4 regions of the Pseudovibrio sp. SCP20 genome follow, and region 3 is predicted to be linked to each of the others. Evidence: predicted binding sites of a transcription regulator. Region 3 holds the regulator's gene; each other region holds the start of a gene.
What was found. Region 3 encodes PhoB, which activates phosphate uptake and scavenging genes when phosphate is short. Its sites were predicted from a motif close to TGTCATNNANCTGTCAT; they were not measured.
Positions count from the first base shown of each region.

Region 1: AC3CB2_RS13720 (UDP-2,3-diacylglucosamine diphosphatase) is a predicted target of PhoB. The motif match lies at 4,921-4,937, and genes of this name have one in related genera.
Region 2: phnC (phosphonate ABC transporter ATP-binding protein) is a predicted target of PhoB. The motif match lies at 5,029-5,045, and genes of this name have one in related genera.
Region 4: phnF (phosphonate metabolism transcriptional regulator PhnF) is a predicted target of PhoB. The motif match lies at 5,548-5,564, and genes of this name have one in related genera.

Region 1 is NZ_JBYMDH010000003.1:231,045-238,791, reverse strand. Features, by position in the region: gene AC3CB2_RS13745 (hydroxyethylthiazole kinase) at 1-398, shown strand, start outside; gene thiD (bifunctional hydroxymethylpyrimidine kinase/phosphomethylpyrimidine kinase) at 398-1,201, shown strand; gene AC3CB2_RS13735 (TRAP transporter substrate-binding protein) at 1,214-2,317, shown strand; gene AC3CB2_RS13730 (OmpP1/FadL family transporter) at 2,611-3,879, shown strand; gene AC3CB2_RS13725 (SDR family oxidoreductase) at 3,941-4,720, opposite strand; gene AC3CB2_RS13720 (UDP-2,3-diacylglucosamine diphosphatase) at 4,987-5,793, shown strand; gene AC3CB2_RS13715 (glycosyltransferase family 4 protein) at 5,790-6,869, shown strand; gene AC3CB2_RS13710 (threonine ammonia-lyase) at 6,961-7,747, shown strand, end outside.
Region 2 is NZ_JBYMDH010000001.1:1,777,236-1,784,982, forward strand. Features, by position in the region: gene AC3CB2_RS07830 (porin) at 1-51, opposite strand, end outside; gene phnE (phosphonate ABC transporter, permease protein PhnE) at 816-2,180, opposite strand; gene phnE (phosphonate ABC transporter, permease protein PhnE) at 2,192-3,067, opposite strand; gene phnD (phosphonate ABC transporter substrate-binding protein) at 3,164-4,090, opposite strand; gene phnC (phosphonate ABC transporter ATP-binding protein) at 4,132-4,977, opposite strand; gene AC3CB2_RS07855 (hypothetical protein) at 5,148-5,282, shown strand; tRNA gene AC3CB2_RS07860 (tRNA-Ser) at 5,299-5,388, opposite strand; gene AC3CB2_RS07865 (CerR family C-terminal domain-containing protein) at 5,600-6,307, shown strand; gene AC3CB2_RS07870 (HlyD family secretion protein) at 6,300-7,250, shown strand; gene AC3CB2_RS07875 (ABC transporter ATP-binding protein) at 7,247-7,747, shown strand, end outside.
Region 3 is NZ_JBYMDH010000001.1:357,103-364,849, forward strand. Features, by position in the region: gene pstA (phosphate ABC transporter permease PstA) at 1-208, shown strand, start outside; gene pstB (phosphate ABC transporter ATP-binding protein PstB) at 261-1,064, shown strand; gene phoU (phosphate signaling complex protein PhoU) at 1,100-1,804, shown strand; gene phoB (phosphate regulon transcriptional regulator PhoB) at 2,026-2,721, shown strand; gene AC3CB2_RS01650 (GNAT family N-acetyltransferase) at 2,799-3,269, shown strand; gene AC3CB2_RS01655 (GcrA family cell cycle regulator) at 3,368-3,928, opposite strand; gene AC3CB2_RS01660 (aspartate aminotransferase family protein) at 4,746-5,948, shown strand; gene argF (ornithine carbamoyltransferase) at 5,945-6,883, shown strand; gene AC3CB2_RS01670 (Hsp33 family molecular chaperone) at 7,006-7,747, shown strand, end outside.
Region 4 is NZ_JBYMDH010000006.1:234,178-241,924, reverse strand. Features, by position in the region: gene AC3CB2_RS21525 (DUF1045 domain-containing protein) at 1-8, opposite strand, end outside; gene AC3CB2_RS21520 (DapH/DapD/GlmU-related protein) at 67-729, opposite strand; gene phnL (phosphonate C-P lyase system protein PhnL) at 733-1,443, opposite strand; gene phnK (phosphonate C-P lyase system protein PhnK) at 1,454-2,251, opposite strand; gene AC3CB2_RS21505 (alpha-D-ribose 1-methylphosphonate 5-phosphate C-P-lyase PhnJ) at 2,251-3,162, opposite strand; gene AC3CB2_RS21500 (carbon-phosphorus lyase complex subunit) at 3,159-4,274, opposite strand; gene phnH (phosphonate C-P lyase system protein PhnH) at 4,278-4,910, opposite strand; gene phnG (phosphonate C-P lyase system protein PhnG) at 4,912-5,382, opposite strand; gene phnF (phosphonate metabolism transcriptional regulator PhnF) at 5,571-6,311, shown strand; gene AC3CB2_RS21480 (CYTH and CHAD domain-containing protein) at 6,319-7,747, opposite strand, start outside.

The DNA of each region.
Region 1 (7,747 bases), on a different contig from region 3:
TCCTGAAAGCGAACATGACTGAGAGCGCCGGGCTGAGCGGTGCGGTTCGTGAGGATACGCTGCTTGTGCGCACCGGAAATGAAGATGCCGTGTTTGGCCGGGAGGCAACCTACACCATCGGCAACGGTCATGCCTATATGGACAAGGTGACCGGTATCGGCTGTGCATTGGGGGGAGTACTGGCGGGTTTTGCTGCTGTTGAGCCGGATCAGGAACTTGCCGTGGTTGCGGCGCTGGCTGTCTATGGTGTATGCGGCGAGATTGCCGCAGAGCAGGCAAATGGGCCGGGAAGCTTCACTCCAGCTTTCATCGATACCCTCTATGGCTTGAAGGCTGACCAATTCAACGAGCGCCTCAAGCTCGAAACAATGAATAATAAAGGTGGGGTATTGGCCTAATGAGTGCGATTGCAGTCACAATTGCGGGCTCGGATTCAGGCGGTGGTGCTGGCGTTCAGGCAGACCTGAAAGCCTTTTCGGCTCGCGGTGTTTATGGGGCCAGTGTGATCACTGCACTGACGGCCCAAAATACCAAAGGTGTGACAGCCATTCATGATGTGCCGCCAGCATTCGTGGCGGACCAGATGGATGCTGTTTTCTCTGACCTGAAGGTGGATGCCGTGAAAATCGGCATGCTTTCACAGCCAGAGATTATCGATGTTATTGCCACAAAGCTGGCGGAATATGATGTTAAGCGCGTCATCCTTGACCCGGTGATGGTTGCAACTTCTGGTGATGTTTTGTTGCAAACCTCAGCCGTTGCGGTCCTGAAGCAGAAGCTGTTTCCCATGGCGGCGTTGATTACGCCGAATATGCAGGAAGCGGCCTTTTTGCTGGACCAGCCGGTGGCCGGATCCCGTGAAGACATGCACAGCCAAGCTTCGCTTCTGCTGGACATGGGTGCGAATGGGGTTCTGCTGAAAGGCGGACACGGATCTGATGATACCTGTGATGACCTCTTCCTCTCCCGCGATGTGGAGAGGTGGTTCACGGCGCCAAGACATAAAACGCAGAACACACATGGGACTGGCTGTACCCTGTCTTCTGCGATTGCGGCGGAACTGGCCAAGGGGCTGGCGCTGCAAGACGCCATTGGCGAAGCGAAAGAATATATTAGTCAGGCGATTAAAGCTGCAGATACGCTTGACGTAGGCGAGGGACATGGGCCTGTGCACCATTTCCACGAATTCTGGTCTGAATAAAAGGCGGAGATAATGACCAAGAACAAAGATAATAATCTGACCCGCCGACAGGCGCTGGGGCTAACTGCTGGGGCAGTTGCCGGTAGCGCTGCACTTGCTGCACCTGCTCTGGCTCAGGATGCTGAACCGGTGATCGAATGGCGCATGGTGACCAGCTGGCCGAAGAACCTGCCGGGCCCAGGAATGTCTGCGCAACGCATTTGTGATCGCATCAACATCATGAGTAATGGTCGGATGCGTGTGCGCCTGTTTGCTGCAGGTGAGCTGGTTCCGGCTTTTGAGGTGTTTGACGCTGTTTCAAGCAGCACTGCACAGATGGGCCATTCCGTTGCTTTGTACTGGGCTGGCAAGATGCCGGGCTCAGTGTTTTTTACGACCGTTCCTTTCGGTCTGCTGCCTCAGGAGCATACTGCCTGGGTGGATCAGATGGGTGGTCAGGAACTTTGGGATGAGCTTTACGCGCCGTTTGGCGTGAAGCCGTTTATGGCCGGTAATGCCGGTCCTACCATGGCGGGCTGGTATCGTGAGCCTGTTGAGACACTTGATGACCTGAAAGGTCGCAAACTGCGCATGGTTGGCCTCGGTGGTGAGATCCTGCGCAAACTTGGTGTTACCCCGGTCAACATTCCAGCTGCCGAAATCTTCACCAGCTTGCAGACCCATGTGGTGGATGGCGTTGAGTTTCTCGGACCCTGGACTGACAGTGCGCTGGGCTTCCATAAACTGGTCAAGTACTACTACGGTCCGGGCTTTAACAAGCCAAACGGTACTGGCGAAGCGATTGTGAATGCGGTTGCGCTGGAAGGTCTTTCTCCTGAGCTTCAGGCGGTGGTTGAAGAGGCTTGCCGTGTGGAGGCTGACTTGGCGCTTTCTGAAGCCAATGCACAGAATGCAGCGAGCCTGAAGGTGCTGCAGGAAGAGCATGGTGTGGAGGTGCGCGAATTCCCTGAAGAGGTTCTTACTGCCTTGAAGGAGACCAGCATTGAGGTGCTGGATATCTATACCCAGAAAGACAAAATGGCTCGCAAGATTTATGAGAGTTACATAGAAGCGCAGGGGCTTCTTGCGGATTGGAGTGCCCTTTCGCTGGGCAAAAACATCGCTGCAAGAAGCTAACCGGCTCATCAAACTACGTTTAAAAGACCCTCCACTCGGAGGGTCTTTTGTTATGTGGAAGTTTTGCCACAGAAAATGTTTCAGTTTACTTGCACGAAATACGCATAACTAAATGCATGGAGCATCTACTGCCATTGATGTTTTGTGAAGGTGGGCGGGTAAACCTTTAAAACTACCAGTGCAAGAATTTGATAATATTTGGAATTCTAGTTGTAAGAGCCGAATCAATAAGTAACTCGTAACTTGATCATGGCGCTGCTTGATTGTTTTCTTGAGAACAGAAAGTACCGTGCATGTCCAGATATCTGCCCATTACGATCGCCAGTCTCTCCACGCTGCTGATTGCCTCTGATGCCTTCGCCGGTGCTTTTGCTGTTCGTGAGCAATCTGCCTGGTTCCAAGGCCTTTCCTTTGCCGGAAATGCGACAGTCTCAAAAAGCCTTTCCAGTATGTACTGGAACCCAGCAACGATGACAGGACATGACGGCATACAGGTGGAAACCTCCCAGACCGTTGTGTTTCCTCGTGCCACGATTGATCTGGATACGGCGACCATTGATGCGCTGAATATTCCAGTCAGTGGAGTGCCTTACTCCTCAGGTGATATTGGCGTGGATGCTTGGGTGCCTGCAGGATATGGCACCTGGAAAGTGGATGAGCGCCTCACCCTTGGTGTCAGTTCCAATGCACCTTATGGTTTTGAAACCAAACCTCAAATTGAGTGGGCGGGGCAGGTCTATGCGCGGTCCTCCCGTGTGCTTTCTGTCAATATTACGCCGATGGCAGCTTATGAGCTTACCGAGAAGTTCTCCGTTGGGGTTGGTTGGCAGCTTCAATATTTGCAGGTGAGGCTGAAGTCAGCGACGGGTGTTCCACCAATTGCTGCTAACTCCCCTACAGCGGAACTGCGGGGTGAAGACTACAACCTCGGATTTGGTGCAACTGTTGGGGCTCTTTTCAAGCCGTGGGAAGGTACACAGCTTGGTATTGGCTATCGCTCGCCCATTGAACACAACCTCAAAGGTCGGCTTGTGGTCGGCGGTAATGCGCCAACACCCATTCGCGCAAACATCATCATGCCGGAGACGGTGACGGTTTCCTTCCAGCAAGAGCTGAATGAGCGCTGGCGTGGGATGGGTACGTTTGAGTGGACGCACTGGTCACGGTTTGGCACCTTCCCGGTGTTCAACCTGCAGGATCAGGTGGTTTCTGAGCTGCCGTTCCAATACAACGACGGTTACTTCATCTCGCTTGGCACGGAGTATGATTTTACCGAGAACTTCACGGGTCGGTTTGGATTGGCTTACGAGTGGTCACCGATTGATGAAGCCAACCGGACGCCTCGTCTGCCGGATGCGAACCGGTTCTGGATCAGTGCCGGGCTGAGTTATTTCTATGAGGACTGGCTGGAAGTGGATATTGGTTACTCGCACCTGTTCCCGGAAAGCGAGAGTATCAACATCAACCCGGATCATCCATTCTATGAAGGGATTACCATTCAGGGGCCGGTGAATGACACCAACGTGGATATTGTTAGTCTGGGTGCTCGTCTGAAGTTCTAAGAGCTTTGTTCGCTCATCTGGCCGCCTCCCCAGAGTGATACTTTGGGGAGGCGGTTTTGTTTTAGAATGCGCTTGGGTAGAGGCCGCCGTCGAGCAGCAGGTTCTGGCCGGTGATGTAACCAGCATGGGCGGAACACATGAAGGCGCAGGCTTTGCCGAACTCTTCAGGATTGCCGAGGCGCTTGGCTGGGATCTCTTCTGAAGACAGGCGCTTTGCTTCCTCAATGGAGATGCCGGTCTGTTCTGCCTGACGTTCAAAGCCCCCTTTCAGGCGGTCGGTGTCGAATTTGCCGGGCAGGACGTTGTTGATGGTGACGTTGTGCTGTGCGTATTGACGGCAGACGCCTGCCAGGAATGCGGTGAGGCCAGCGCGGGCGCCACTGGAAAGATCGAGGCCCTCAATCGGCATCTTCACAGACATGGAGGTGATGTTGACGATGCGGCCAAATTTGCGCTCTGCCATGCCATCAATGACGGCTTTGATCAGCTCAATCGGGGTGATCATGTTCTGGATAACACCATCCTGAATGGACTGGCGATCCAGTTCCTTGAAGTCTCGGCGCGGTGGGCCACCGTTGTTGTTGACGAGGATATCCGGGTTTGGGCAGGCGTTGAGGACGGCTTGCTGGCCTGCTGGAGAGGAGATGTCAGCAGCAACCGGAGTGACAGAGATGGAGTGCTTTGCAGACAGATCCTTGGAGATCTGATCGAGTAGTTGCTCGTTGCGTGCATTGATCACCAGATCACATCCGGCTTCTGCCAGCGCTTTTGCTGTACCCAATCCCAGGCCACGGCTGGATGCGCAGACGATGGCTTTGCGCCCCTCAATTCCCAAGTTCATTTGAATATCCCACTGAATCAATGCGTTCTGGCAGGCAGCTTACTGGCTCTGAGGAATTTGAGCCAGTGACCTTCAAGCTTAGCAAGCGAATAGAATAATCACTTGAATTGCATGGACTTGCTTTTCTATCCCCTAATAAACGGGGAGTAATGTTGCTTGAGGTTCAAGCAAGAAACTGCAAAGTTCGAGTAAATGTATCCTGTCATATTTGTTTCTTGTGAATCAATTTAAAGGAAAGAAGGTTTTCTTATTCCGGAGGCTTTGTGGTGACCGGGGATTCTACTAGCAAAAAGTACAGAAGCTTGTTTCTGTCTGATGTACATCTGGGCACGCGCGGATGTCAGGCAGATTTACTGCTGGACTTTTTAAAGCATAACGATGCTGACACGGTTTATCTTGTTGGAGATATCATCGACGGGTGGCGTCTGAAACGGTCTTGGTACTGGCCTCAACTTCACAATGACGTGGTGCAGAAGCTGTTGCGCAAAGGGCGCAAGGGCGCACGCATTGTCTACATTCCCGGCAATCATGATGAGTTCCTGCGGGACTTCTTTGGCATCCACTTTGGCGGGGTGGAGGTCGTGGATCAGTTCATCCACGAAGGAGCCAACGGCAAGAAATATTTGGTTATTCATGGCGATCAGTTTGACGTGGTGGTGCGTCACGCCAAGTGGCTCGCATTCCTTGGGGACTGGGCCTATGTGACAGCGTTGAACCTGAACACGGTGCTGAATTACTGTCGCCGCAAGCTGGGGCTGACATATTGGAGTTTGTCTGCCTGGGCGAAGCTGAAGGTGAAGAATGCGGTCAACTTCATCGGCAAGTTTGAGGAGACGCTGGTTTCCGAAGCACAGCGGCAGAAGGTGGATGGGGTGATCTGTGGTCACATTCACCATGCGGCGGATCACGAGACCAACGGCATTCATTACATCAATACGGGTGACTGGGTGGAAAGCTGCACCGCTGTTGCCGAGAACTTTGACGGAACCTTTGAGTTGATCCGTTGGGGGGATGGCAAGCGGGCTGCTACTGAGCCTTCGAGGGAGAGTTCCGGCAGTCGGGTGGCGGCATGAGTTCGATCCTGATTGTCACCGATGCGTGGAAGCCTCAGATCAACGGTGTTGTGCGGACGCTGGAGCGGTTGGCTGTTGAGTTGCGGCGCATGGGAATTCGCGTTGAGTTTCTGACACCGCAGTCGTTTCACAGTGTGCCGATGCCATCTTACGGCGAGATCCGGCTGAGCCTGACGCTGCCTCATATCGTGCGTGGGTTTATCGAGAAGTACGACTGCGATCATCTGCATATCGCGACTGAGGGGCCGCTTGGGTTGATGGCACGGCAGGTGGCGAAGCGGGATGGGCGGGTTTTTACCACGAGCTATCACACGCGTTTTCCTGAGTATTTGCAGGCGCGCTATCCGGTGCCGTTGTCCTTCAGCTACTCGTGGCTGCGCCGGTTCCACAACAGTGGGCAGGGATGCATGGTGGCGACGGGGACGTTGGAAGCAGATTTGCGGATGCGGGGATTTGAGAACCTGCTGCGGTGGTCGCGTGGGGTGGATCATCAGCGGTTCCGGCCTTTACGGACCGCGCGGCTGGATCATCTGCCAGGGCCGCGGTTTCTTTATGTGGGACGTGTGGCGGTTGAGAAGAATATTGAGGCGTTTCTTCAACTGGCTTTGCCGGGCACCAAGGTGGTTGTTGGTGGCGGGCCGCAGCTGGAGGAGTTGAGGCTGGCGTATCCTGAGGTGCTGTTTACAGGGCCTGTTGAGGGGGATGAGCTGGTTGAGTATTACGCCAATGCGGATGTGTTTGTGTTCCCCAGCCTGACGGATACGTTTGGCAATGTGTTGCTGGAGGCGATTGCCTGTGGGACGCCGGTTGCGGCGTTTCCTGTGATGGGGCCGATTGACGTGATCGGGAACAGCGGGGCCGGGGTGCTGAAGAATGATCTTCAGGCAGCGGCATTAGAGGCGCTGGAGATTTCCCGTGACCACTGCCGGGATGTTGCTCTGCGGTTTACATGGCGAGCGAGTGCTGAGCAGTTTCTCGCCAATGCTGAGCATGCGTATGATCCGGCGATGCCTGCCGGGTTTCGGCAGGGTGCTGGAGCAGGTCAGGGATCTGTCGGAAATCACCTGAATGGTTGAGCGGATCTCCTTGGGGGTGTTTCAGATTAAGATCAGCCTGCGTAATTTTGCGTGTTATAGATAGCCTCATATTGCAGTTATCGAGGTTCTTATGGTTTTAGATGTTTCCAGTCCCGTTGAACTCACCGTTTCCGAAATTGAAAAAGCTAAAACACGGCTGCAGGGCTATGCCAGTCTGACACCGCTTTTGAACTTTCCGGTGTTGGATGAGCGGGTGAATGGCCGCGTTTTCATCAAAGCGGAAAACCTGCAAAGAACCGGAAGCTTCAAGTTTCGTGGAGCGTTCAATCGGCTTTCTCTTATTCCGGAGGATAAGCGGCCTGCGGGTGTTGTGGCCTGTTCTTCCGGCAACCATGCACAAGGTGTGGCTGCTGCGGCCAAGATCCTGGGTTTCCCGGCCACTATCGTGATGCCGAAAGATGCGCCGGAACTGAAGATCCAGCGCACCAAGGCGCTTGGGGCTGAGGTGGTGCTTTATGATCGGGAAATGGAAGATCGTGAGGCGATTGCCCAAGGCATTTGTGAGGAGCGTGGTGCGACGTTCATTCATCCTTACAACGACAGCGGCGTGATTGTTGGGCAAGGGACCACGGGTCTTGAGATTGCCGAGCAGTGTGAAGTGCTGGGCGTGACGCCTGATCTGGTGATCAGCTGTACGGGTGGCGGTGGCCTCACCAGCGGTATTGCGTTGGCGTTGGAGGAGAAGCTGCCTGAGGTTCAGATCTATACAGCGGAGCCAGACGGGTTTGATGATTACGCACGCTCTTTAGAGGCTGGTGAGCGGGTGAGTAATCCGGCGCTGGGTGGCTCTGTATGTGATGCGGTGCTGACTGAAACGCCGGGTGATAAAGGCTTTTCCGTTTTGAGCCGACGTCATG
Region 2 (7,747 bases), 1.4 Mb from region 3:
AGTTGCAGCAGCTGCAGCAGCGGCTGCGATTGCGATAGCCTTAAAGTTCATAATTCTAACTTTCTTTAAAACCAGAGCAGCTCGACCCTATGTCGATCCCTGACCACTCTGGCTCCCCACTTGCGCTTGCCGATCAAATCAATGTTTGAAACAGTGATTTTCTCAGCGGACACCGTCATGTGTGCCCTGCGCTGTTCACATCATCAATATTTGTGATATTTAGATTTTAATCAATAATTCAAATGGAGTTTGAATTTTGTGAAATAGCGATGTGACACAATTAACACACTAAATATGAAGGAATATAAAGCGTTTTAGCTTCATCGCAGAGCGCTCTCAAAGAGAAACTGAAGCAACTCGCGAGTAAAAATACATCATATTTTATGATGTTAAGAATTCACTGATCCATCCAAGTCATACTGGCTACAACCCGAGCACCTTCGCCCCATAACTCTATATTTTCTGCAGCAAAAATCGGTGAGTCGAGCTTAGAAATACATACCTAAACACGAAATCCGAGATCAAACTCATCACACACATATCATAATATAATTATATAAATAATTTTGATAGATAATATAGCACCAAATACATCAAATTGATATAATTCAACAATATCAAATAGTTAAATCATAAATTCACTTCAAATCCGCACATCCAAACCTAAATGCACTTTTTGACAAGTACTGTGCGCAATGTGGACAAGCCTCCCCACAACCCGTTTCTCTCGATAAAACGCACCAGAAAACAGCACTCAACACAAAAGGGCAGCCACTTGTGTGACTGCCCTCTTCAATCAAAACCGTGCTTAAGACTTAGGCTTGTCCCTCAATCAGCTTCCTGCGCAACCATCCCGAGAGTTGATCCATCAACATCACGACAATAATAATAAGGAAGATAAGGTAGAGCGTGTTCTCCCAATCTTGCCGCGTACGCATTGTCTCAATCAGCTTGAGACCAATGCCCCCTGCTCCCAGCGCCCCAATCACCGTCGCGCTGCGAGTGTTACTCTCCAGATAATAAAGCATCTGAGAAATGAAGAGCGGCAGAATTTGCGGAAACAGTCCGAACCGATATTTCTGAACCGGAGAAGCGCCGGTTGCCTGAACACCTTCGGCCTGCTTCTTATCCGCATTCTCGATCGCTTCAGAGAACAGCTTACCGAATGTCCCCGTATCCGTGAAGAAGATCGCAAAGATACCAGAAAGAGGTCCCAACCCAAACGCTCGGATAAAGATCAGTGACCAGATCAGCATGTCGACTCCGCGCAGGAAGTCGAAGAACCGCCGTACACCTGTCCGCGCCAGTCGAACCGGGTTCACATTCGCTGCAGCAGCAAACGCCAATGGCAAAGCCAAAATGCCGGCAATCAGTGTCCCAACCACAGCCATGATCAAAGTCTGTAGCAAAGCAAAATAGACTTCGCCATGTTGCCACTCACTGTTTGTCCAAAACTCATTGAACATAAAGCGTAGGTTGGAGATGTCCGGATCAATCCTGTCAGAAGAGAATGCCAGCGAAAGCAGCTCCCCCGAACTCAGCCCATTCAGTTTGCTGTCAAAGTCGAACCAGAAGTTCTCCCAGCCCACAAAATAGCGATGCACCTCAACCTTGCTCTTCGTCAGCCAGATACGGGTATAAAAAGAGGGGCGCGCATTCACCTGTGTCTTGGAAACCTTAAGCCAGTCAGCCTCCGCACCAGACACAAACTGCGGTGCACCATCTCCAACCTTGAAAACAAAGTCCTGCTCATAAGAAGGATGGGTATAGGTCACTAACCCATCACCAAACCGCAGCACTCCATCTCCGCCGAGATCGAAGGTGGTTTGACCGCCAGACTGAGCAATCCAGTTCGGCTGCTCTTTATATATAGAGCGTCGATTGCCTTCTAAGCTCACAACAAAGCCTTGATCCGCTTTCTTGAACTGATACTTCGCGTGCACTTTGTGAGCATAAGCATCCAGCGCAAACAACTGCGCCATGTCCCCACGCGCTTTTTCAATCACGCCCGGAACACCAAAGGCAAAGAAGCAAATCACGAGATAGACGACAACGAGCAGAGAAAGCCCCGGCCCCAGCAGTCGCTTTTTCCATCCCTGCTCAATGATACCCGGATAAAGAGTATCCAACCGCTGCGCATCATCGGAAAGCGCGGCATCTGATAAACGAACATCTGTCATAGCGCGCTCCCTCAAACCTGACTTGTCTGACCAATCAGCTTCTGCCGCATCCACCCGCTCAGGTAATCAATGGACGTGATAGAAATGACCAGCATGAAGATAATGACGAGAATGTCGGCACCGTAGTTCCAATCCACCACCATTTTCAGCTCGGCTCCAAGGCCACCTGCCCCCACAAATCCAAGGATGGCCGAGGCGCGAACATTCACCTCCAGGCGCAACAATCCATAAGAAAGAAAGTTCGGCAGCACCTGAGGCAGAATGCCAAAGCGGATTTGCTCCAGCCAATTACCGCCCACACTGCGGATCCCCTCAACAGCCTTCAGGTCACAGTTCTCATTCACCTCAGAAAACTGCTTGGCCAAAGCTCCAATCGTGTGCGTGGTCACTGCAATCACTGCAGCAACCGGGCTCGGCCCGAAAATCAGCACCAGCAAAAGCGCAATCACGATTTCAGGAAACGCACGGAAGATATCCATCACACGGCGCATAACACCAACAATATACCGGTTGCTCACCAGATTGCGGCTGGCCACAAAACTCAGCGCACCACCAAGAAAGAAAGCCAGAAGCGTAGAGACCAGCGCAATGTTCACTGTCTCCAGAAGATAAGGGAGGTATTGAAGCACAAGCCCGAAGAGACCAACCAATCCCTTTTCATAGGCCCCGACGAAAAGCTCTACCGGATAATCAAAGAATTTATCCAACCCGGCCCAAAAGCCACCGGAGTTCGCCTCGTCGGCAATATATAAGCCGCCGAAAATGCTCAAAGCACAAAGCCCGAGCAGTGTTATTGTATAAAGAGTACGGCGCCGGGCAACTCGCTCATAGGCCTGAGAGATTTCGGCCAGACGGGAAGCTTCGGCAAGCGCCAGATGAGCGGCCACTTCAACATCCTCCAAACAGGAAAAAACTGAGAGCCCTCGCGACCCTCATAAAGAAAGGGCGCGGTGAGATCCGCGCCCTTCAATAATCAATGAGAGTTAGTTAGCTTTTTTCGCTTCAATCTTACGGCGGCGCGCTTCAACAATGGTCTTGTAGAAGTCATGGTTCACATCCACGAAGTCAGCATACTCACCGCCCTGTGCGGAGTAGAAACACTCGGTGTTGTCGGTCACCATGGACTTCAACGAGGCAACAACCTTCTGTTTCACATCAGCTGGCAGAGACTTACGTACTACAAGCGGACCATTCGGGATCAGAGGTGACTTCCACACCTGAACCAGATCGGACATATCAACCATGCCCTTATCAACCATCTTACGCAGGTTGCCGGAGGTGTAGCCCTCTTCCCACTCACCAACGCCGGATGCCCAGGTCACACCACCATCAACATCACCATTCAAAACAGCCAAAACATTCTGCTCATGACCACCAGAGAACTGAGTAGACGCGAAGTACTCATCCAGCTTCAGGCCCATTTCATCAAAAGCAACGGAAGGCACCAGATAGCCTGAGGTCGAGTTTGGGTCAGCAAAGCCCATGCGCTTACCCTTCATGTCTTCCAGAGTTTCAATGCCGGAATCTGCACGCGCCACCATCACAGAGTAGTAGCCAGTCGCACCATCCGTCTGCTTGGTGGTCAGCACAGGCTCAACCGCATCTGGAGCAGAAAGGTAAACTGCGGAATAGCCAGAAGCGCCAAGCTCAGCATAATCCAGGTTTCCACCCTTCAGGCCCTCAATGGTGCCAGCATAGTCCGCTGCCGGGAAAAGCTTGACCGGAACACCAAGAAGCTTTTCAAAACGATCAACCAGACACTGGTTGGAACGAAGACGATCTGCTTCGTTCTCTCCACCAAGAATACCAATGCGGAACTCGGTGATTTTCTCTTCAGCCAGAGCCACAGGCGCAGCAAGAAGGGTTGTGCTGACAGCAAGAGCTGCAGCAACTTTAGCGACGATTTTCATCAGAGCACTCCAATATCAGAATAAAAATCTAAAACCCGCTGCTACTCAGCAGCAGAGACGACAGGTGAAGCCTCACGTGTCGCCAGTTCCAGGGCAGCGATCTTTGCACCTTCGCTGCCAAGAGACGTAGAGGTCATCCCCTCCTCAAAGCTCTCATCTGCGCCGTAAATCTCACGGGCAACGCTGGTGGAAAGCTCATCTGGCTTCCCATCAAACACAATCTCACCGTCACGCATGCCAATCACGCGGTCGCAGTAGTTGCGAGCAGTATCAAGAGTATGGAGATTACAAATAACTGTCAGGCCATCTTCGGTGTTGATCGCCTTCAGCGCATCCATCACCACCTGCGCATTCATCGGATCAAGCGATGCAATCGGCTCATCCGCCAGCAGCATTTTCGGCTCCTGCATCAAAGCCCGGGCAATCGCCACACGCTGCTGCTGACCACCAGAAAGATTTTCTGCTCGCTTCAAAGCCGTTTCGGCGATACCCAAACGCTCAAGCTTCAAAAGGGCCTGCACCCGTTCTTCCCGGGTAAACAGCTTAAGCATGCTGGAAACAGTGTCATGTGCATTGAGCCGGCCAAGCATCACATTGGTCAGAACATCAAGCCGCGGCACAAGGTTGAACTGCTGAAAGATCATGGCACAGTCACGCTGCCATCTGCGCTTATGCGCGCCTTGCAGAGCCAGCACATCCACGCCATCGACAAGAACCCGCCCATCTGTGGCAGGCGTCAACCGGTTGATCATCCGCAGCAAGGTCGACTTGCCTGCACCAGAGCGACCAATGATGCCTATCATCTGGGGCTTCTCGACAATAAAGCTTGCGCCTTTTACAGCAACATGCGCCCCGAATTCTTTTCTAACGCCTTCAAACTGGATCAAGAGTTCAACCCCGGTGCCTGTTAAAATTTCACGTACTAGGCACACGCGATTGTTACAGACAAATGACGCCTCTCCTCAAACCCACCCCGTCAAAAAACCGTCACACCCCACTTCCCCAACCAAGCTGGCAAAACAAGCAGTGCATTACGTTTTTGTGACAAAGAGGGGAAATGCATCAGCGCGTAGGCGCACCTGCAAGATATGCAGAGTTAGAAGAAGAATCGAAAAAGGTGGAAGCTCTTGGCGCGATGACCACAGCAACAAGCTCAACACCAACAGCTCCAACTGACGATATTCAACTCTAAACATGTAAAGGGAAGATGGCGGACACGGAGGGATTCGAACCCTCGAGACCCTTCCGGGCCTACTCCCTTAGCAGGGGAGCGCCTTCGACCACTCGGCCACGTGTCCATGCCCGGGTAGATACCCACGAACCATCTGAAATTCAAGAGCAAGTAGCAACTGTAGCTGTGGAAACAGAAAATACCCTGTGTAGAAACTGCAAAACATCGCAGACCTCCCCGATTTCTCCTTAGCCAGAAATTTTGGGCACCCTCTTTACAAGAAAACAAAACAGGCGTAAATTTCAATCAAACGATTGATTGAATAAGAAGGTGTCATCATGTCAAACACCCCTACCCCTGACGAACTGCGCGAAGCGCTGGCATCTGACACGCCCTCCGCAAAGACAAAACGGGATCTGATTGAATCTGCCCTCTACCACTTCGGCCACGAAGGGTACGCCGGCACCTCAACCCGCTCCATCGCGCAAACCGCAAAAACGAACATCGCCTCGATCGCCTACCACTTTGATGGCAAGGCCGGATTGAAGCGGGCCTGCATCAACTTTGTCGCCATGGCCATTGGAGATGTGCTCTCGGTCATCCTGAACAGAAAGCTCACGGACATCGAGCACCTGTCGCCAGAAGAAGCGCGCGCCAAAATTCTGGAGATGATCGACCGCATGATCACCTTCACCCAGACCAATAAGCGTGCAGAGCTGGTGATCGGGTTTATGCTGAAGGAAGTGCTCCACTCTCCTGATGAGATCGACACGCTCTATCACATGCTCTTTGAACCGCTGATGGACCGCGTCACCGCCCTCTTCAGCCGCGCCACTGGACAGCCCGTCACGTCGGATGAGCTGAAGCTCGCCATCTTCGCCATGATCGGCCAGCTGCTTTACATCCGTCTGGCCCGCCCACTGGTGCTCAAGCGCATGGGGTGGCAGGCCGTTGGCCCGGATGAGCTGGCGCAGATCAAGGCGATCCTGACACGCTCCATCAATGCCCTCCTCGATGATTTGTCGAAAGGCCCGGACCATGCTTAATGTCTGCGCACTTCCCATTGTTGCTGGGTGGGTCGCGTTTTGTGCGCCAGAACCCAACCTGACAGCCGGCTATGTAGAAGGAGAGTACCTCAAGCTTGCGCCCGTGGAACTCTCCGAGATCGCTGATGTGAAGGTGGAAGAAGGAGAACTGGTCAAGAAGGGTCAGCTCATCGCCGTGCTGGAAGCCTCTGATGCCACCATGAAGCTGGCTGAAGCAAAAGCACAGCTGCAGCAGACACTCGCCTCGCTGAACGACCTCAAGCTTGGCAAACGCCCGGAAGAGATTGACGTGCTGAACGCCACGCTGCGCTCAGCACAGGCGCAGGCCAAACATTCCCAGAACGTCTACGACAGATATCAGGGTCTGCTCTCCCGCAAGGTCATCTCGCAAGCGCAGTTTGATGAGGTGGAAACCGCCCTTCTCGTAGCACAGGCCCGCATCACTGAGCTGAAGGCCCAGCTTTCCGTTGCCAAACTGCCAGCCCGTGAGGACCAGATCGCCGCAGCTGAAAGCCAGTATGAAATGGCAAAAGCCAAGGTTGATCTGGCAGAATGGCTGCTGGAGAAGCGTAAAATCTACGCTCCAGAAGATGCCAAGGTCACAGACGTGTTCTTGCACTCTGGTGAAATGGCAGGCCCGACGGCTCCTGTTGCCAGCCTGTTGCCCGTCAACTCCATCAAGCTGCACTTTTATGTGCCGGAAGAGCACTACGGCCAGCTGAAGCTTGGCACCAAATTCAATGCCCGATGCTCCGGTTGCACCACGCTGCAAGCCCTGCAGATCACCCATATTGCAGAAGGCCCGGAATTTACACCGCCTGTCATCTATTCTTTAGAGACACGGGAGAAACTGGTCTACGAAATACAGGCCAAGCCCATCACCACGCATTCTCAGTTGAGACCCGGTCAGATTTTTGACGTTGATCTGGACAGCTTGCAATGAACGCAATCGAAGTCACAGGCCTGACAAAACGCTTTGGCGACAAGTTGGTCGTCAACAATGTCTCGCTTAAAGTCAAATCAGGTGAAATAGTTGGCTTCCTTGGACCCAACGGCTCAGGCAAAACCACCAGCATCCGTATGATGTGCGGTCTGCTGCGGCCAGACGAAGGTCACGGTCAGGTGCTGGGCTACGATCTGATCAAAGACCGCCTGCTGATCAAAAGCCAGGTCGGCTACATGACGCAGAAGTTCTCGTTCTACGAAGACTTGACCATCGAAGAGAACCTGAGCTTTGTAGCGCGGCTTTATAATCTGAAGCCCGTCAAGAAACACACAACCGAAACACTCGAAAAGCTTGGCTTGCTTTCTCGCCGCAATCAGCTGGCTGGCGAACTGTCAGGGGGGTGGAAGCAGCGCCTTGCTCTGGCAGCCTGCACCATGCACAAACCTAAACTGCTTCTGCTGGACGAACCCACCGCAGGCGTTGACCCCAAAGCC
Region 3 (7,747 bases):
CGGCATGGTGGCCTTCATCGTTGATATCCCGGCAAGTCCGGTGGATCCGTCGACCGTACTGCCGGTTCAGATCTTCATGTGGGCAGACTTCCCCGAACCTGCCTTCCAGCAGAAAACCTCTGCTGCGATCATGGTGCTGCTCGGCTTCCTGATCTCGATGAATGCAATCGCAATCGTCCTTCGTAAACGTTTTGAGCGCCGCTGGTGATTTGAAAGGCAAGATCATGGCATTGGAAATGACCACAGACACCGAGAGTGCAATGGATACAACAATAAGCGCCCCACCAGCCGTATCCGCTGAAGGCGAAACGCTCAAAATGCGTGGCCGTGACGTGAAAGTGTTTTACGGCGACAAGCAGGCTCTGCACGGCGTGGATCTGGATGTACGCAAAAATCAGGTGACAGCGCTGATCGGTCCATCCGGTTGCGGCAAGTCCACCTTCCTGCGCTGCCTCAACCGCATGAACGACACCATCGACATCTGCCGCGTGGAAGGTGACATCCTTCTCGACAACGATGATGTCTATGACCCACGCATTGATGTAGTGGAACTGCGTGCCCGCGTTGGCATGGTGTTCCAGAAGCCGAACCCGTTCCCGAAGTCCATCTTTGAGAACGTGGCCTACGGCCCTCGCATTCACGGCTTGGCGCAAAGCAAGGCCGATCTGGAAGAGATTGTCGCCAGCTCCCTGCAGCGCGCCGGTCTGTTTGAGGAAGTGAAAGATCGTCTGGATGAGCCGGGAACCGGCCTCTCCGGTGGTCAGCAGCAGCGCCTGTGCATCGCGCGTGCAATCGCTGTGTCTCCGGAAGTGATCCTGATGGATGAGCCATGTTCCGCGCTTGACCCGATCGCCACCGCAAAAGTGGAAGAGTTGATCGACGAACTGCGCCAGAACTACACCATCGTGATCGTAACCCACTCCATGCAGCAGGCGGCACGTGTTTCGCAGCGCACTGCATTCTTCCACTTAGGAACACTGGTGGAAGAGGGGCTGACCAACGACATCTTCACCAACCCCAAAGACCAGCGCACGCAGGATTACATCACTGGCCGTTTCGGTTAAGAATAATAGGCAAGGAGGTCTAAGGAGATCATCCGATGAAAGATCATATCGTCTCGTCCTTCAATGAAGAACTGAAAGAGTTGGCCGGACGTGTCGTCGAAATGGGCGGCCTCGCAGAAACACTTGTACATGATGCCGTCAGCGCACTGCTGAGACAGGACCGCGAGCTGGCAACCCGCACCATTGCCGCGGACAGACGCCTCGACAACATGCAGGCCGAGTTGGAAGAGCTGTGCATCTCCGTGATCGCACGCCGCCAGCCAATGGCAAGCGACTTACGCGACATCATCGCCGCCATGCGCATCTCCAATGATCTGGAGCGCGTTGGCGATATGGCCAAGAACATCGCCAAGCGGACGCTCGCAATTGAAAGCGAATTCAACAACAAACAGTTGGCGGTTGGCGTAGAACACATGTCCGATCTGGCGCTGGAACAGCTTAAAGCCGTTCTGGATGCCTACACTTCCGGTGATCTGGAAGTCGTCCAGCGCGTGCATCTGCGTGACGATGAAGTAGATGCGCTCTACACCAGTCTGTTCCGTCAGTTGCTCACCTACATGATGGAAGACCCACGCTCCATCACCATGTGCGCCCACCTGCTGTTCTGTGCAAAGAACATTGAGCGCATCGGTGACCATGCGACCAACATTGCCGAGAACATCTACTACATGATCTCCGGAAATCAGCTTCCGGTTGATCGACCAAAAACGGACGAACTGGCAGACAGCAGCGCTGTCTGAGACGTGCTGCTCTCTGGGAAGCTGCAAGCCCGGAAGGCGACCACGTTGAACAAAGGTTTGGAGTGTCGGGTTCATTACGCGGCACTTCATGTGTCAAATCAGAGGGCGGCTTCGCGTTTCTGATAAGAAAAGACGCAACTACAAAAGGTTAAAGTGGTTTACATGCACAGTGATGACGGTAAACTGCTTTACAACAGAAGGTGCAAAGAGAGCACTAGGGTATGCCTAAGATACTGATTGTAGAAGACGAAGAACCGTTAAGCCTGCTGCTGAGATACAATCTCGAAGCGGAAGGCTACAATGTCGACGTATGCGCAAGAGGAGATGAGGCGGAACTCCTGCTGCAAGAAAGCCAGCCGGACCTGCTCTTGCTGGACTGGATGCTGCCCGGCCTCTCCGGTATCGAGCTTTGCCGCCGTCTGCGGGCACGTTCAGAAACCGAACGCATGCCAATCATCATGCTCACGGCACGAGGTGAAGAGTCTGAACGCATCCGCGGGCTGGCAACCGGAGCCGATGATTACGTCGTCAAACCTTTCTCCATCCCGGAGCTTATGGCCCGTGTACGAGCGATCTTCCGCCGTGCTCTGCCGGAAGTTGTCTCCACCATGCTCAAGTCCGGCGATATTGAGCTGGACCGCGAAACCCACCGCGTCCGCAGAACTGGCCGCGAAATCCACCTCGGCCCAACCGAATTCCGCCTGCTGGAGTTCCTCATGAGCGCCCCAGGCCGCGTCTACTCCCGCGAGCAACTGCTCGACGGCGTGTGGGGACATGATGTTTACGTGGATGAGCGCACTGTCGACGTCCATGTGGGCCGCCTGCGTAAAGCCATCAACAAAGGCCGCATGAAAGACCCGATCCGCACCGTCCGCGGTGCCGGTTACGCGTTCAACGACCAGTTTGCAGTCGGGTAACTGATCTCTGCTATATGCGCATTGTGAAGCTGCATCTCTGATCCGGAGGTGCAGACTAAAAACAATGCGGATAACAAATGAAAATCAAGACGGTTGATAGAGCAACCGCTCATATCTACGACAATCTCTGCCAGGCTTACGAGGCAGAGTTCTCACCTCTCACGCACAAACAGCCTGACGCCAACGGTCTGTTCGCCAAGGACACGCTGCTGGAAGGCAACATCACCGGCTATCTGGTGTACAGCAACGACCTCCCGGCCGGACTGGCCGCCATCAAGCAGGATGAGCAGGAGGGGTTCGAAGTCTGTGAGTTCTACGTCGTGCCTTACTACCGACGACATAAGCTGGGCCTGCAGTTTGCCAGCGCGCTGTTTGATCAGATGCCCGGCAACTGGCAGATCAAACAGATCGAAGGCGCTGACCACGCCACCGCCTTCTGGCGCGCAGTGGTAAGCGACTACACATTAGGCCACTATCAGGAAGACAGCTACAACGACCCGTACTGGGGCAATGTCACCCGCCAAACCTTCAGCGCGCAGAAGCACTAGGCCTCAACCACAGGCGGGATAGTCGTTACATTACAGGCATCCAGACAGCAAAAAGCCGGGCACTGGACCCGGCTCATAACGCTTGCTTTCAGTCTGTTTTAGCTGGCGCGGCGGTTGCGGCGGTCGCTGACTGGCTGATAGGCAATGCTGCGGTGATGCGCGCAATACGGTGTGCCTGCATCTGACTGACGACCGCAGAAGTAGAAGTCTTCAGAACCCGGATCGCCAATTGGCCACTTACAGGTGCGTTCGTTCAATGTCAGGATGGATGCGCGTTCGGAAACCGGAATAAAGATTTCTGCGACTGGGACGGGAGCGATTTCGGTCTCGATCGTTTCAATTGGCTCAACTTTAAGAGCGGTGGCGCCTGCCACTGTTGGCTGAACTTGTCGAGGAGTAGGAGAGGGAGCTGCTGCTGCGACCGCTTCGGTCACTGTCGGTTTGATTGGAGAAGCTGTTCTTGCCGCTGGGGCAGTTGCCTTTCTCGTCTTGGTTGCACCGCCCCCTGATTTAGCACGCCCTGAAAGCCCGAGCCGGTGAACCTTACCAATTACGGCATTTCGGGTCACATTGCCTAGTTCTCCAGCGATCTGGCTTGCGCTTAACCCGTCTGCCCAAAGCTTGGTTAGTAACTCTACACGTTCTGCTGTCCAGCTCATTAAAGGCCCCCGTCTTCCTTCAGTGGCGCGCAAAACAGTATTCGCTCAGCTCGGACGTATCCGAATTTGCCGCTAACCTGAGCGTGTGTGCTTGCAGCGATCAGTAACTACGAGATGGTGTATAACTCTTATCGCACAGTACTATATCGGCGTTCCTACGAGCAATAACCTCAAAGAATTGAGGTGGGGAAGACTCTGGTTTTCCCCAGAATTGCCGTACTACTACTTACCTATAACAGCCTTCTTGTGGTGGGAGAAGATTATCAATCTAAAGAATAGGAGCTGTTTGTTAAACCAAGTTCCACCGCATTCTTTCCAACACAAAGTAAGAGCTGATAGCGTTACCCCGTTGATATTTAATACATATATTTACCACTGAAAAACAACTAGTAAAAAACACTAGTAAACTACAAATTGCAGTGCAGATGCACTCGCCGAATGACACCTTCATATGACGCGGTACACGCTAGAGGTGTATTGAATAAACCTTAAGAGATATGGAAAAAAACTGGCCAGTGAAGAGGGGATTAGACCTCTACTCCATCATTTAAAAATGCCACAATGTGCCCTTCCTCAGGTAGCAGACCAACCGGAATGCACCGATAGGAAGCACAAAAAGCCGGCTGCCCATTCCTGAACAGGAGTAAGGTATTGCTGGCAATACGTGTTATTGACTGCCCTGAGGGAACGCGGTTTATATGTCGCTTCCCTTACAACCGGACACCTTCGGGTGTTGAATGAAGCGCCAGATGGCGTTTTTTGTTTTTGTAATAACCAAGATTTTTGAGCCCAGAGCTCAATCCATGAGGAGTGAGAAATGACGACTTCGTCGCTAATGCAGACTTATGCACGTTCAGACCTGGCGTTTGAGCGTGGGGAAGGTGTCTGGCTTTATGCGGCTGATGGTCGACGATACATGGATTGTGCCTCGGGTATCGCCGTCTCCGGCTTGGGTCATGCGCATCCGAAGCTCGTTGAGGCGCTGAAAGGCCAGGCTGAAAAGCTGTGGCACGTCACCAACCTCTACACCATTCCAGAGGGTGAAAAGCTCGCAAAGCTGTTGACAGACAACACCTTTGCTGACGTTGTGTTCTTTACCAACTCCGGTACGGAAGCAACTGAAGGTGCCATGAAGGCAGCGCGTCGCTACCACTTTGCCAAGGGCAACCCGGAAAAGAACCGCATCATCACCTTTGAAAATGCGTTCCACGGCAGAACCATGGCAGCTCTGGCTGCTGGTGGTCAGCAAAAGTATCTGGAAGGCTTCGGTCCAGCACCGGAAGGCTTTGATCAGGTGCCAGCTGGCGATTTGGAAGCAGTCAAAAAGATTGTTGGCCCGCAAACCGCAGCCATCATGCTGGAGCCTGTTCAGGGCGAAGGCGGCATCCGCTCCATGGATCCGGCTTTCTTGAAAGGCCTGCGCGAGATCTGTGATGAAAACGACCTGCTGCTGATCTATGACGAGATCCAGACGGGTGTTGGCAGAACCGGCAAGCTCTTTGCCCACGAATGGGCTGGTGTTGCACCAGACCTGATGGCGATTGCAAAAGGCATCGGCGGTGGCTTCCCGATGGGGGCGTTCCTCGCAACCAATGAAGCGGCCAGCGGCATGGTGCCGGGCGTGCATGGCACAACATTCGGCGGCAACCCGCTGGCGATGGCTGTCGGCACCGCTGTTATGGAAACCGTCCTGGAGCCGGGCTTTCTGGAAGCCGTTCAGGAAAAAGGCCTGATGCTAAAGCAAAAGCTTGCCTGCATTGTAGACCAGCACGGCGACGTGTTTGAGCTGGTGCGCGGTGAAGGCCTGATGCTTGGCCTCAAATGTAAGGTGCCAAACACCCAGCTGCTGGTTCACATGCGCAACAATGGCTTGCTGCCGGTTGGTGCGGGAGACAACGTGCTCCGCATTATGCCGCCAATGACCATCACCGCTGAAGAAATTGACGTGCTCGCCCAGAAAATTGAAGCCGCTGCTGCGGACATGGAAAACGAGCTGAAAACTGCCGAGACTGCCAAATGACTACACTGACAAAACCACAGCACTTTCTCGATATCAGTGATTTTTCAAGTGACGAACTTCGTCACATCATGGATGTCTCCAAGCAGATCAAATCCACCCGCAATGGCGTTCATCGCGGGCAGGGGCCTCTGGCAGGCAAAGTGCTGGCCATGGTCTTCGAACAGCCATCCACCAGAACCCGCATCTCCTTTGATGTGGGCATGCGTGAGCTTGGCGGCGAAACCCTGATGCTGACCGGTGCAGAAATGCAGCTTGGCCGTGGCGAGTCCATTCCGGACACCGCCCGCGTCCTGTCCCGCTTCGTCGACATGATCATGATCCGCATGCTGGACCATGATGCCGTCAGAGAGCTGGCAGAGTATGCAACCGTGCCTGTCATCAACGGTTTGACCAAGATTTCACATCCTTGCCAGATCATGGCAGACATCATGACCTTCGAAGAACACCGCGGAAGCATTAAGGGTAAAACCGTTTCCTGGGTGGGTGACAGCAACAACGTTCTTTATTCTTGGATCGAAGCGGCATCCAAATTTGACTTCAAAATTAACGTTGCCGCACCAAATGAACTGACAGTACCTCTTGAATGGATCGAAAAGGCCTATACATCCGGTGCTGAACTTTCAGTAACAGACGATCCGTTTGCTGCTGTTAAAAACAGTGATTGTGTTATCACCGACTGCTGGGTTTCCATGGGTGACAGCGATGCTGAAACCCGTCACAACATGCTGGCTGCCTATCAGGTGAACGAACGCCTGATGAGTGAAGCCAACGATTCAGCCCTGTTTATGCACTGCCTGCCTGCACATCGTGGGGAAGAAGTGACAAATGAGGTGATCGACGGCCCGCATTCTGTGGTATTCGACGAGGCAGAAAACCGACTCCACGCCCAAAAAGGCATTATGGCGTGGTGCATGGGTGCATCGCCTCAAGGATAAAGCATATCGCTGAAAAGTGGCTGCCGGTTTTCAGGTGACGATATGCGCAAGCATAGTGCATATCGCTGAAAAGTGGTTGTCCGGTCTTCAGTCGAAGATATGCGCAAGGATAAAAGAACAAGATGACAAATACACCTGCTCAACCGACCGCCGCCGGCGTTGACGCTGTCGTTCCATTTGCTGTTGAAGCACTGGACGTTCGCGGTCGGGTTATCAATATGGGGCCGGTGCTGAACTCAATGCTGGCGCGGCACAAGTACCCTGCGCCAGTAAACAAGCTGCTGTCAGAGGCAATTGTCCTGACATCCATGCTTGGCAGTACCCTCAAGTTCGAAGGTCGCCTGACCCTGCAAGCCCAGACAGACGGTGCAGTCTCCATGCTGGTGGTAGACTTCAACGCACCAGACGGCCTGCGCGCCATGGCTCAGTTTGACGAGGCAAAGGTTGCTGAAGTCGCAAGCAAGGATGGCTTCAAGCCAGACCAGCTGCTCGGCAAAGGCCATCTCGCCTTCACCATCGATCAGGGCGCCCATACCAGCCGCTACCAGGGTATCGTGGTTCTGAACGGCACCACTCTGGAAGAAGCTGCGCATGAGTACTTCCAGAAGTCCGAACAGATCCCGACATTCGTTCGCCTCGGCGTTGCTGAAGTGCTGACCAAGGCAGAAGAAGGGGGTGCAGAGCACTCCTGGGCTGCTGGCGGCATAATGGTTCAGTTCCTGCCACAGTCTCTGGATCGCCTGAGACAGGCAGACATCCATCCGGGCGATGCTCCGGAAGGACACGAAGCTCATCAGGTCGACGAAGACGACGCATGGGTCGAAGCACGCTCACTGGTTGAGACCGTGAAAGATGACGAACTCA
Region 4 (7,747 bases), on a different contig from region 3:
TAACGCATATCCAGAATATCCTTGGGCTTCGAGTTACCGGGCAAACAGTGTCAGTCCTATGACACGTCAGGCCGGTTCGAAGTGATCCAGAAACCTTTCCACAGTCATTGATTGAAACAGCGGGAGCCGCTCGAAGATATCGTCTTCGTGCCAGTTCCACCATTTGAGTTTGATGAGACGGTCTGCCGCTTCCTGCGAGAACCGCCTTCTGATTGGTTTGGCTGGGACGCCGCCTACGATTGTGTAGGGCTCAACGTCCTTTGCCACCACAGCACCAGCTGCGAGGATTGCTCCGTCCCCGACTGTTACTCCGGGCAGTACTGTTACGCCGTGCCCGATCCAAACATCATTGCCGATGGTGACGCGAGCAGCTCTTCGGTCAGCAAAGAACTTGTGGTCCCGCTCTTTATCTTCCCGGTAGTACTCTGGTGTGTAGGTGAAGCGATGTTGGGAAACCCGCTCCATGGGGTGATTGGGAGGACCAAGTCGAACATTGGATGCACTGGCCGTGAACTTTCCGATTGTGGTGTCCGCAACCGTCGAATTTGGGCCAATGTAGGAGTAGTCGCCGATCTCACAATATTCCAGATAGGTTGGGCCAAGCACTTCGCATTGCTTGCCAACCTGAGCCTCTCTTTGGGTGACGGTTGACTCAATGACCGTCTCCGCAATTTTGGGGGGCTTTACCATGGAGCGGGGTTCCCTTTTCTGCATACCTGTTGCAGGCATGCGTTAAGCAGCTGTGGCGAACGAGGTGACGTCGATGATCCGGTCAGCAATGGCATCGCGCACATCATGGTCATGCAGGATGCCTACCATTGCCACACCTTGTTGCTTCTTCTCTTCCACCAATTCCACCACTACAGCTCTGTTGGCTGCATCGAGGGAAGCTGTTGGTTCGTCGAGAAGCAGGATTGGGTAGTGAGCGATGAACCCACGAGCGATGTTGACGCGTTGCTGTTCGCCGCCGGAGAAGGTTGCCGGAGGCAGCTGCCACAGGCGTTCTGGCACGTTGAGGCGGGAAAGCAGTTTGCCCGCCCGTTCAAATGCTTCCTCTTCCGCAACACCTTGTGCCATCAAAGGTTCGGCGACCAGTGTGAGGGCAGGCACGCGTGGGATAGCTCGCAGGAACTGGGAGACATATCCGATTGTGGTTTCGCGCAGGCGGATGATGCGTCGCGGGGTTGCGTCAGCCACGTTCACGATCTCATCGCCGTCCGTAATCAGTATCTGGCCTTTCTGGCAGCGGTAGTTGGCGTAGATCATCTTAAGGATTGAGCTTTTGCCGGACCCAGATGGTCCGCCCAGCACAACGCATTCTCCAGCAGACACCGAGAAGTTGACGCCAGAGACGACTGGGATTTCCAAGCCGCCTTGCAGGTGCATCTTGAAGGACTTGGCAAGGTCTGAAACGAGCACTTTCGTTTTGGGTGTGTTTGACATCGTCTTGTCCTTAAGGCTGCAGAATGGAGGAGACGAGGAGCTGGGTGTAGCTCTCTTGCGGGTCGTCCAGCACCTGATCTGTCAGACCGCTTTCGATCACGTGGCCGTGGCGCATAACCAGAATACGGTGTGAGAGCAGGCGGGCTACTGCCAGATCGTGGGTTACGATGATCACGGAGAGGCCGAGGTCTGTCACAAGACCGCGCAGAAGATCCAACAGCCGAGCCTGCACGGAAACATCGAGACCGCCAGTTGGTTCATCCATGAACACAAGGCGCGGGCCGGTGACAAGGTTCCGCGCAATCTGAAGGCGCTGGCGCATGCCGCCGGAGAAGGCGCGTGGGTCATCATCGATGCGGTCTTCTGCGATCTCAACGCGGCCAAGCCAATCAGTTGCGGTGTCACGGATGTTGCCGTAGTGGCGCGCACCGACCGCCATGAGGCGTTCACCGACGTTTGCCCCTGCTGAGACCGTCATGCGAAGGCCATCTGCCGGATGTTGGTGGACGAAGCCCCAGTCAGTGCGCATGAGCATGCGGCGTTCTGCTTCGCTCATCTCATAGAGATTGCGCATCTGGCCCATGCGGTTGCGGTAGTTGACCGAGCCAGAGGTTGGGGTGAGGCGCGTTGCGAGGCAGTTGAGCAGCGTTGTTTTGCCCGAGCCACTCTCACCTACGATGGCAAGCACCTCACCCGGATAGAGGTCGAAGCTGACATCTTTGCAGCCAATGCGACCGCCATAGAGTTTTGTTGTGTTGCTGACCTGAAGCAGCGGAAGGTCTTCAGTGCTTTGAATAGGCAGAGACATTAGTCGTTTCCTTCTGCTTCCAGCGGGTTGGTTCCCAGGTGACCAACATGGCCTGCTTCGCGGCGGTCCTCGCAGAAATCACTGTCAGAGCATACGAACATGCGGTTGCCGTCATCATCCAGAATGACCTCATCCAGATAGACGCCTTCTGCTCCACAAATGGCGCAGGGTTGTTCGAACTTGGTGACTTCAAAGGGATGATCTTCAAAGTCGAGGCTCACCACCTTGGTATGTGGCGGGATGGCGTAGATGCGCTTTTCGCGGCCAGCTCCAAACAGCTGGAGTGCTTCCATCTGGTCCATCTTCGGGTTGTCGAACTTCGGCGTTGGAGATGGGTCCATCACATAGCGATCCTGCACCATGACCGGATAGGCGTAAGCGGTTGCTATGTGTCCGAACTTGGCGATGTCTTCATAGAGCTTCACATGCATGAGGCCGTATTCTTCCAGCGCATGCATCTTACGAGTTTCGGTTTCTCGAGGCTCGAGGAAGCGGAGAGGTTCCGGGATTGGGACCTGATAGACCAGCACCTGATCCTTGGTCAGCGTGTCTTCCGGAATACGGTGACGCGTCTGGATGACGCTGGCGTCTTTGGTCTTGGTGGTCGTCTCCACGCCTGTGGTCTCAACGAAGAAGTTGCGCAGGGCGACAGCGTTGGTGGTGTCATCGGAACCCTGATCGATCATCTTCAGGCAATCGTCTTTGCCGATGACTGCCGCAGTGACCTGCACGCCGCCGGTGCCCCAGCCGTATGGCATTGGCATTTCGCGGGCGGCGAAGGGGACCTGATAACCGGGGATCGCAATGCCTTTGAGGATTGCGCGGCGGATCATGCGTTTGGTTTGCTCATCCAGATAAGCGAAGTTGTAGTGCTCGCCGGAGATGCCTTGTGTCTCAACGTGCTCGGTCATTGTGCTGCCTCCGCAACGAGTTCCTGTTCAGCTGCTTCGCGCTTTTCCTGCCATTCCTTGCGAACCTTGCGGATCAACTCCAGCTCTGACTGGAAGTCCACGTAGTGGGGCAGCTTGAGGTGCTCAACGAAGCCGGTGGCCTGAACGTTGTCTGAGTGAGAGAGGACGAACTCCTGATCTTGTGTTGGAGAGTCGATTTCTTCGCCTAGTTCTTCAGCGCGTAGAGAGCGGTCTACGAGAGCCATAGCCATGACTTTGCGCTCACCTTGACCCGGAACCAGACCATACCCACGGGTGAACTGCGGTGGCGCGGAAGCGGAGCCTTTGAACTGGTTGATCATCTGACATTCGGTGACTGTCATGGTGCCTAGTGGCACCTCGAAGCCCAGTTCTTCCATGAAGAAGTCAACTTCAACTTCTCCCAGGCGGATTTCACCTGCGAATGGGTGAGTTCTGCCGAAACCGCGCTGGGTGGAGTAACCAAGAGCCAGCAAGAAGCCTTCGTCTCCGCGGGCAAGGTTTTGCAGACGCAGATCACGATCAGCCGGGAAGGTGAGCGGTTCGCGGGTGATGTCGCCAACCAGTGCATCTGGTGCGAGTGGCTCGTCTTCTTCAATGAGGCCTTCGTCATTGAGAAGATCGGTGACACGAGGAACAACCTCTTCCTTCTTGAACTCCTGAGTTTCTGGTGCTGGTGCTTCACCATCTGCGGCTAGTTTGAAATCGAGCAGGCGCTGGGTGTAGTCGAAGGTTGGGCCAAGCAGCTGTCCGCCGGGTAGATCCTTGTAAGTCGCAGAAATGCGACGACGGATGAGCATCTTTGCCGTGTCGATTGGTTTGGAGTAGCCGAAGCGTGGCAAGGTTGTTCTGTAGGCGCGCATCAGGAAGGCAGCTTCGATAAGATCGCCGCGAGATTGCTTGATGCCCAGTGCTGCCAGTTCTGCGTCGTACAGTGAGCCTTCTGCCATCACGCGGGAGACGGAGAGGTAGAGCTGCTCGGAGATTTGCTTGAGGCTCAGGGATGGGATGCTGGTATCACCACGGCGATCCCGAGCCATGAGTTTGTGGGCGTTTCGGATAGCTTTTTCGCCACCTTTCACAGCAACATACATGGGTTAAGCCTCCAAACCGGTGATTTTCGTAGAGCGTGGCAGGCCTGCGACCTGATTGGCTCCGGCGAAGATGACGTCGATGCCGAGCGGATAAAGTGTGCTGTTGTCTTGCATCTGCTGCCAGAAAGTTGCTGGCGCAGGTGAGATGCTGAACTGCTTCTCAGTTTTGATACCCGGGCCTTTGAGGGTGACACCGGTATCTTCGGTCAGTTTGTCGACCATCAGGATGATTGTGGTTGAGCGGTCCGGATACTCAGCAGTTCCTGCTGAGAAGCTTGCGATAGCTGGTAAGAGTTTGGTGTTTGAAACCAATGCGAATGCTGCATCTGCAGGGCTTTCAACAAAGGGAGCTGCTGTGTGGAAGCGGATGTAGTTTTTGACGCTCTCCCCTGCTGCAAGCGCAGGGTCCAGCCATAAAGGCGTATCGTAATCGCAGAGCGTCAGCACCAGTGCAGTTGCTGCGACGGACAATGGTGCTGGAGGCGTGAGTGTCAGATCATCCAGCTGATGCACTGTGCCTGGCTGTGCCAATGCGTTCATGGTGGAGCGGAAGATGGACTGGGCGTTGTGGACTGGATCTGCAAAGCCGGGAGCGGGTGCTTTTGCGAAAACTGAAGTTGCGGTTTGCGTGCTCATGTCATTCTCCCCGTACCATGGTGAAGAAGTCCACTTTGGTGGCGGCGACTTCAGCGCGTGTTTCGTTTTCAGCTTGCTCCTGAGCATTTGCCAGTGGCTGAAGAACTTTCGCTTCAATCAGCTCGCGGTTTTCGGGCTGTTGCCAGAGGGCATCGACCAGTGCGGCTTGCAGAACCTTTTGCTTGTCCCGGCCAAGGGCCTGACCAAAACCGGTGGTGCCGTCTTCAAGGGCGATGACGCAGCGGGTGACAGTCGCTTCGCACATGTTGAAGGGAGCACCGGTGCCGCCTGCGCGGCCACGGACCATCACCAATCCGATTTCTGCTGGACGGATAATGGTGTAGCTCGGCTCCAGACCGAGTTTGTTCCAGACTTCAGCAAGATCTTGCGCTGAGGCCTTGGCCAGAATGCCCATGGCATTCTGCCTAGCTGCAATTTCGGGTGTATGCTCTTTGAGCGAACTTGCCGTCATTTCAGCCCCTTTGACTTTCAGGAACACGCTGGTTCTCTGGCATTGTGTGGTGACGCTTTGATCAGGAGGTTGGTCTGCACGCCTGAATTTGGTTGCTAAGCTAGAATAAATATTGTCTAGTTGTATAGACAAATATTTTGCTCGCCAACTGAGTAGTGTTGTTTCATGACGAAGACATGACGAATCCGATGAAATTTGATTTTTCTCCGATTGAGCGACGTGCCGGTGTTGCCATGTGGAAGCAGATTGCAGAAGTGCTGCGCACTGAGCTTTCGCGTGCTGAGGTGTCTGAAGGTGAGAAAATTCCTACAGAACAAGAGCTTGCTCAAAGTTTTGAGGTGAACCGACATACGGTTCGCCGAGCAATTTCAACGCTGATTGAAGAAGGTTTTCTGCGTTCAGATCAGGGGCGGGGAACCTTTGTTGCCCGGGCTCCGTTGGTTTATCCCATTGGTCCGCGCACGCGTTTTTCGGAGAATTTGTCGGGTCAGGCGCAAGAGGTTTATGGGGATATCTTCCGCACAACAGAGGTGGGCGCAGATGCTTACACCGCTGAATTGCTGGAGGTTGACCTTGGTACCGCGCTGTTTAAATGCGAGTCTGTGAGCTATGCCGATGGGACGCCGGTTATCGCAGGAACGCGCTGGTTTGAGGTGGCTTGCTTCCCAAACCTGCCTGCTGATTTGCGGGAGACCAACTCAATCACGAAGATCATGGAGAAGTATGGCTTCGGTGATTACCGGCGCAAAGAAACGCGGATTACTGCGGCTCTTTGTAGTGTGCACAATGCGGAGCTGCTGAAGATTTCCGAAGGATCGCCTGTGCTTGTGATGGAGTCCATCAATGTGAATGCGAGCGGTGCGCCTATACAAATCGGACGGGCTTATGTGGCGGCTGACCGGATGCATCTGACTGTCAGGAACGACTGAGCCTAGATCAGAGCCAGTATTTTGGAGCTTCTACAGCGGCGTTCCAGCGTTCCTGTGCTTCCAGCCAAGCGTTGTCAGCACGGGCCTGATGCCAGCCAGCGACGAAGCCGATGACTGTTGAGACTTCGTTGTTTTGTAAAGATTGCGGAAGCTTCATCGCGACGAGACGGTCCGCCATGGCTACATCATTCAGGTAGCCGAAGGTATTTTGCAGGCGCTTCAGGCACTTAAGGAAAATGCGTAAATCTTCTGGCTCGTAGAGCGAGCGGAAGAACTCAACGGTGTAACGCATTTTTTTGAGCGCTTTTCGCAGATCATGGCGTTGCTCAATCGTAAGATCCTGCAGGTTCTCTGCCCGCTTTTCGCAGGCCCGCCAGCGTTTGGAGAGGGCATTTTGTGCGAAAGTCTGAATCGACAGGTCGAGTTTTCTGGTGTCTGTCAGGCCCAGATTTTCTTTCCATGCCGGGCTGTGAGAGAGTTCCCCCAGCTGTAGCAGGAAGCTGTTCAGCTGCGGATTTATCAGGTCTTGCCTCAACTCAACCTGCGCTTCCACATGGGCCAGTTTGATGGCTTCGAAGAGCGGTTCGACGGAGTGGGTGTCTGGTAATAAAGGAATGACGGGTGTGATGATGTCTTCCACCAGCACATCGATATCCCTTTGATTTCCTGCCGTTGTTGCCAGTTGCTTTGCGGAGGCATCGAGGTCAGTGATGATTTCGTTGTTTGGTAAGGCTGCCTTGTAGATGTTGAAGGCGCTTCTTAAACGGCGGAGGCCAACGCGCAGTTGGTGCGGGCCTTCAGAGATGTTTTGCTGCAAAACACAGGAGCGGTTGGCGACGATCTGATTGAGACATTCGCCAAGGATTTTCTGGAGGGCGGACCCGGCGCTTTCCTCTGGTTCCAGCTCGATGTAATTGGAATGCTGCGCTTCTGAGGGGAGCTCAGGTGGTTGACCACTTGCTAGCCGGTAACCGATTCCTGCTTTGTTGCTGTTGGAAAACAGAATTGGTCGATCTTTCATAAGAGCCCCAGCCAGTTTGTACAGGCTCTCGACCGGACCTTCCATGAGCTCCAGTTCCACTTCGTGGATGGGATGCTCGTCCGTTTTCGTTCTGGCAATGCCGCTGTCGAAAGCGACTTCGATCTTCGCACCAGCTTTGTCGGTGTAGTAGGTCAGCGTGCGGGAGATGGCGGTTTCAAAAAGGATGCCCCAATCTTTATCTTGCAGCAAAGACAGGAGCTTCTGACGAGCTTCCTCATCTGTGATCGCATCAAAGTCTGGTTCGATCCCACCAATGGGCAGCTCAAGCTCAATCCGTTTGGAGAGCCCGGACTGCATGCCGCCGCCTTGCTTGATGGTTTGCAGCCAGTTGGTGCCGTTGTGGCGGGTTCTGAGGGAGATGCGTGCTTTTTTGAGCGTGTGGTCTGGCGTGTCG